Metabacillus sp. KUDC1714: one gene and its partner. The protein of the gene in region 1 interacts with the protein of each later gene in a pairwise test. Links are inferred from orthologs where the notes say so. Each region holds a gene or a part of one and is shown on either strand. Other genes may lie near its edges.

Region 1 (3,309 bases):
AATAAGAATACTGATTCAGGAAAGGAAATTAATACGGAAACATCTGAGAAGTCTCGAAAACAAGCAACAGATAAAACTTCTACTGCTACATTGTCTGCTATTGGTGATATTCTCATTCATGATCGGGTATATAATCCAGCACATGTTGCTAACGGACAGTATGACTTTATGCCTTTTCTTACACCGGTTCAATCTTATTTAGGTGAAGCAGATATTACTGTTGCCAACCAAGAGACGATGATTGGAGGTGTGGAGATAGGTCTTTCGACATACCCCTCGTTCAACAGTCCACATGAGGTGGGAGATGCATTAAAAGAAAGTGGTGTTGACCTTGTGACACTGGCAAACAATCATACGTTAGATCGTGGGGAAGAAGCGATTCGAAATGCGATTCAACACTGGAATAAGATCGGTATGCCTTATGTAGGTTCATACGTTTCATCAAAAGATAAAATGAAAATTAGAACGATAGAAATGAACGACATTATATTCTCATTTTTAGCTTATACATATGGTACGAACGGTATTTCAGTACCAAAGGATAAGCCGTACCTAGTGAACTTAATAGATATGGAGAAGATGAAACAAGAGATACTAGAAGCAAAAGAGTTATCTGACGTTGTAGTTGTTAGTCTTCATTTTGGGCAAGAATATCAAAGGTTACCGAATGATGAACAGAAGAAATTAGCACGTCAAACTGCAAATGCTGGTGCAGATATTATTATTGGACACCATCCTCACGTTTTGCAGCCGATGGAATGGATTGAAAGAGCAGACGGAAAACGTTCATTTGTAGCTTACTCACTAGGCAATTTCTTTTCCGGACAAAAAGGGGACTATAAAGATATCGGTGGTATTTTGCAGATTAAAGTTGAAAAGGTAGAAATAAACGGTGAAAGTATAGTTAAGTTAAATAACCCTTCATTTATCCCAACTTTTGTAGGTGAAGATTATACTGTGTCCCCTCTTAAAAAAGTGGCAGGTAAAGAGGCAGTATATAAAGTAATAATAAATCATATGAAGCAATGGTTGCCAGAGCTAAAGGTTCATTAATCATTGAAGAGAAGGATGAAAATACATTTTTGGTATCATTTTTATTTCTTTCACAGTTTCTACGGCACTGTAACTAACCGAACAAAATATTATAGAAAATACTTAAATATTCCGTTAAGGGCGTTTATCAGTAATGAAGATAAGCGTTTTTTTTTATAGAAAAAAGATTGAGTGAACGTCTAGATTTTAAATAATTGATAAAGATGCAGTTTAACATAACAGACTTCAAACAAAAACAGTTTACAACGTGCAGTTTAACAATCTACGAAAATTGGAAAAAAACATTCCCTTATTGCTCTAACAGCCTTTTACGATATGCCGACGGATTCATCCCATAACTAGTAGTAAATTGTTTTGTAAAATAGAAGGGGCTTGCAAAGCCTACTTCATTTGCGATCTCTGAAATGGGTAACTGGGTGAATTCTAGTAGTTTTGCTGCATGGGCCAATCTCATTGATAAAAGTGTTGCCATAATCGATGTGCCGACTTGTTCTCGGAATAAGTGAGATAGTCGTGAAGGGGAGAGACAGACTTGATCAGCTAAGGATTGAATTGTATGCGCCTCTCTTAACTCTTCATTCAATAAATGAATAACCTGTTGCACTCTGTAATCTATTTTGTTTGCTTTTGTTGTTTGTAGCCATTGATTGATAGCCAATAAAATTTCTTCAAGTGCATTCATCGATAACTCCAAAGAAAACTCTTGAAGCAACCGATTATCACGAATCATTCGCTGAAAGCTATTATTAACACGATCTTGTAGCTGTATATCATTAATTGGAAAATAGATAAAGCCTTTTGTTGTTTCAGGAAGATTGAGTAATTCTATCCAAGTTGGTCTTGGAAGAAAATGAGCCCAATAGAATTCCCAGTGATTGTTATTAGATCCATATTGATGAGCGGTTTTTGGTTTTAAAATAGCTAGCTCACCTGCTTTTACATGCTGTTCATGACCATCCACACTAAACAAACCTTTCCCAGAAAGAGTAAATGTTATTATCCATTCTTTCGCTCCATTTGATCGAGTGACCTTGTATTCATTTGACTGATGATAATGATCTGAAAAAAGAACCCCAGGTGATGAAGCATTTTTAAAAATAGCAGGATTGTTAAGGTTTATAGTCATTCTCTCTATTCCTTTCATTTTGAGATCTCTTATAATTTAATTATAGCAATTATTAATAAAAAAGAGGTGGATGATGGTGGAGAATATTACTGAGGCACAAAAAGAACAGTTTGATTCAGATGGATATTTGATTGTAAAAGGACTATTTTCAAGCGAGGAAATTGAGCAGTTAAAAAATCGGTTTATGCAAATACATTCCGAAGGACCGATACCAGGTTATTTTTCACCCCTTTCCGAGGAAGATGCAAAAGGCGATATATTGAAGATGTATCCAAGGATCATGCATCCTCATAAAATTGACTCACTATCTATGAAGTACTTGTTGGATTTAAGGCTATTCTCAATTCTGACAAAACTACTTGAAGAGGAGCCACTTGCAGCACAAAGTATGTTCTATTATAAGCCACCAGGTGCAAAGGGGCAGGCACTGCATCAGGATAATTTTTATTTAAAGATGGAACCAGGAACATGTATAGCAGCCTGGACCGCAATTGATCCATCTAATGAAGAAAACGGTGGACTTTATGTTGTTCCTAATTCGCAGCATGCTGAAATCCAATGCCCTCATAGAGCTGACCCAGAGAAATCGTTTACTCGTGAAGAGGTCGATATACCTGATGGGCTAAAGCCAATACCTGCGATCCTGGAGCCAGGCGATGTGTTGTTTTTTAATGGTAATGTAATTCATGGATCTTATCCAAATACTTCAAAAGACAAATTTCGCAGATCGTTTATTTGTCATTATGCAGGGATTTCCACCACAAAAGCTGGAAATTTCTACAAACCACTATATAAACAGGATGGTACGCCTGTTACGGATATTGAAACGACTGAATCGAATCCATGTGGTACAGAATTTACCCAAGCGGAAATACATTAACCTACATTAGGAAAAGGTGGAAAGATGAAAAAAATAAATAATGGAAGCAGTGCTCCACCACGATTAGATATTCAACAATCATGGTGGGCGATGAATGGGATAGGAAATGGCGTACGAGAATGGATAACAGAAGAAAAGGTAGAAAAAATTGCCGAAGCAGGATTTACAGGGATTAATGGTTTTCTTCCACCTCAAGAAAAACAGGAGGAGTGGCACAACTTACTTGAAAAGTATCAGCTTAGCTTTAGCA
Region 2 (3,281 bases), 850 kb from region 1 along the record:
TAACTGAAGAAGTTGGAGAAATTCTTAGTGGTCCAACAATTATTGCAACTGGTCCACTTACTTCAAAAAATCTTTCTGATCAACTTAAATCACTAACTGGTGAGGAATATTTATATTTCTATGATGCAGCCGCACCAATTATTGAAAAAGAAAGCATTGATATGGAAAAAGTATATTTAAAATCCCGATACGATAAAGGGGAAGCTGCTTATTTAAATTGCCCGATGACAGAGGAAGAATTCGATCGTTTTTATGAGGCATTAATCTCTGCAGAAACAGTTCCATTAAAAGAGTTTGAAAAAGAAATCTTCTTTGAAGGATGTATGCCAATCGAAGTAATGGCAAAAAGGGGTAGAAAAACTATGTTATTCGGTCCGTTAAAGCCGGTTGGTTTAGAAGATCCTAAAACAGGGAAAAGGCCCTTTGCCGTTATTCAACTCCGTCAAGATGATGCAGCGGGTACATTATATAATATAGTAGGTTTTCAAACACACCTTAAGTGGGGACCGCAAAAAGAAGTACTTTCATTAATTCCGGGTCTTGAAAATGCAGAAATTGTTCGTTACGGTGTTATGCATCGTAATACCTTCATCAACTCTCCAAGACTTTTAAAAGCAACTTATCAATATAAAGATCGTGAAGATTTATTTTTCGCAGGGCAAATGACAGGTGTTGAAGGGTATGTTGAATCTGCTGCATCAGGGTTAGTAGCTGGTTTAAATGCTGCCCACTTTGTTTTAGGTAAAGATCTAGTCGAATTTCCAAATGAAACAGCGATCGGTAGTATGGCAAAATATATTACAACTACAAATGCTGATAATTTTCAACCAATGAATGCAAATTTTGGCATCTTTGCAGACTTACCTGTGCGTATCAAAAGTAAAAAAGAGCGAAATGAAATGCATGCAAATCGTGCCTTGGAAACAATTCAAAAAATTTCGAAAAATTTATAGAAATAATTTGCAAGGGCTACTAAAGTTGTGATAACATTTAGTAGCCCTTGTGAGGTGTTATGATGGAAAATGTTAAGATTTATTTAAATTTTTTCATAGAATATTTACAAATTGAGAAAAATTATTCACAATATACTGTTGTGAATTATGCCACTGATATAGAGGACTTTTTTTCCTTTATGAAAGAACAAGCGATCCTACATCTAGAAGAAATTACATATAATGATACACGTTTATTTTTAACGCAGTTACATAATAGAAACTATTCTAGAAAAACAATTTCAAGAAAAGTATCCTCCTTAAGAAGCTTTTTTAAGTTTCTTGTTAGAGAAGAAAAACTTAGTGAAAATCCTTTTTCGTTAGTGTCATTACCGAAACGAGAACAGAAAATCCCCCAATTTCTTTATGAAGAAGAAATTGAAAATCTGTTTTCGATCTCAGATTGTACCACTCCATTAGGGCAAAGAAACCAGGCGCTAATAGAGGTTCTTTATGGAACTGGGATTCGTGTAAGTGAGTGTTGTAATATACGGTTAACAGATATTGACTTTTATATTGGAACCGTACTTGTTCATGGGAAGGGTGGCAAGCAAAGATATGTTCCATTTGGTAGCTATGCCCAGGATTCGATTGAGCACTATTTAAGCCAAGGAAGAAAATTGTTAGTAAGCAGATTAAAAGAACCTGATCAACATTCATATTTATTTGTCAATCATCGAGGTAGCCCTTTGACAGATCGTGGAGTGAGACACATATTAAATGAATTGATTAAAAAAGCATCCTCCACACTTCATATACACCCTCATATGTTTAGACATACATTTGCTACACATATGCTAAATGAAGGTGCTGATATGAGGAGTGTTCAAGAGCTATTAGGCCATGCACATTTGTCTTCAACTCAAGTGTACACCCATGTTACGAAAGAGCATTTAAAGAGGATTTACATGTCCCATCATCCACGAGCTTAAAAGCCAGATTATAGGAGGTAAAAAAATGTCTCAATTTCATGCGACAACAATATTTGCTATTCAGCATAATGGTGAGGCAGCAATGGCTGGTGATGGTCAAGTCACATTTGGCAATGCTGTTGTGATGAAGCATACTGCAAAGAAAGTTCGGAAAATATTTAATGGAAAAGTGATTGCAGGGTTTGCGGGTTCTGTTGCAGATGCGTTTACTTTGTTTGAGCTTTTTGAAAGCAGACTTGAAGAATATAATGGTAATTTACAACGTGCAGCTGTTGAATTAGCAAAAGAGTGGCGTAGTGATAAGGTGTTAAGAAGACTTGAAGCAATGCTTATCGTCATGAATGCAGAACACATTTTACTTGTTTCTGGTACAGGCGAAGTGATTGAACCTGATGACGGCATTTTAGCGATCGGTTCAGGTGGTAATTATGCTTTATCTGCTGGTCGAGCTTTAAAGCGCTACGCAGGTGAGAACTTAACTGCCAAGGATATTGCAAAAGGTTCATTGACTATTGCAGGTGAGATTTGTGTATATACCAATCAAAATATTATTGTCGAAGAGCTTTAATAAGGGAGGGAAATGGGTTGAATAAAGAACTGACACCAAAAGAAATTGTTGAACGATTAGATCAATATATTATAGGGCAAAAGGATGCAAAAAAGGCGGTAGCAGTTGCACTACGTAATCGCTATCGAAGAAGCTTATTAACCGAAAAGCTACGTGAAGAGGTAGTTCCTAAAAATATTTTAATGATCGGACCTACAGGTGTTGGAAAAACAGAAATTGCGAGAAGAATTGCAAAACTTGCCCGAGCACCTTTTATTAAAGTTGAGGCGACAAAATTTACTGAAGTTGGTTATGTAGGTAGAGATGTTGAATCGATGGTACGTGATTTAGTTGAGACGGCAGTTCGTTTAGTGAAGGAAGAAAAAATTTCTGATGTAAAAGGTCTTGCAGAAGAGAATGCAAATAAGCGTTTAGTAGAGCTGCTTGTACCTGGGAAAAAGAAGCAATCTACTGCAAAAAACCCATTGGAAATGTTATTTGGCGGTGCCAGTAACCAAGTAAACGAGCAAGAGGATAGTTCTGAAGAAACGTCGATTCAAGAAAAACGCCGTCGTATCGCACATCAATTAGCTCTAGGGGAATTAGAGGATCACTATGTGACGATCGAGGTTGAAGAGCAACAAGCATCGATGTTTGATATGCTTCAAGGCTCTGGTATGGAGCAAATGGGTATGAATATGCAGGATGCTTTAGGAAGCTTTATGCCAAAGAAAAAGAAAAAAAGAAAGCTTACAGTAAGAGAAGCAAGAAAAGTCGTTACGAATGAAGAAGCAAGTAAATTAATTGATA

Evidence for each region.
Region 2: the proteins of HUW50_RS23750 (region 1) and xerC interact in binary tests that used the Escherichia coli proteins (3 or more experiments, as listed by UniProt). The link is inferred for Metabacillus sp. KUDC1714 from one-to-one orthologs.

The regions. Positions count from the first base shown.
Region 1 is NZ_CP055263.1:5,144,305-5,147,613, reverse strand. The notes cover bases 262-3,234. They hold HUW50_RS23750 (helix-turn-helix domain-containing protein), read right to left. Parts: upstream 2,180-3,234; coding sequence 1,343-2,179; downstream 262-1,342. Other genes in these bases: HUW50_RS23740 (sugar phosphate isomerase/epimerase family protein), read left to right, coding at 3,084-3,234; HUW50_RS23745 (phytanoyl-CoA dioxygenase family protein), read left to right, coding at 2,250-3,059; HUW50_RS27455 (CapA family protein), read left to right, coding at 262-1,053. Also shown: more of HUW50_RS27455, read left to right, coding at 1-261; more of HUW50_RS23740, read left to right, coding at 3,235-3,309. UniProt on the Escherichia coli protein: Transcription factor that regulates the expression of several genes involved in the transport and metabolism of L-arabinose. Functions both as a positive and a negative regulator.
Region 2 is NZ_CP055263.1:4,293,043-4,296,323, forward strand. What follows is about bases 25-2,969. They hold xerC (tyrosine recombinase XerC), read left to right. Parts: upstream 25-1,015; coding sequence 1,016-1,924; downstream 1,925-2,969. Other genes in these bases: trmFO (FADH(2)-oxidizing methylenetetrahydrofolate--tRNA-(uracil(54)-C(5))-methyltransferase TrmFO), read left to right, coding at 25-953; hslV (ATP-dependent protease subunit HslV), read left to right, coding at 1,950-2,492; hslU (ATP-dependent protease ATPase subunit HslU), read left to right, coding at 2,510-2,969. Outside these bases: more of trmFO, read left to right, coding at 1-24; more of hslU, read left to right, coding at 2,970-3,281. UniProt on the Escherichia coli protein: Site-specific tyrosine recombinase, which acts by catalyzing the cutting and rejoining of the recombining DNA molecules.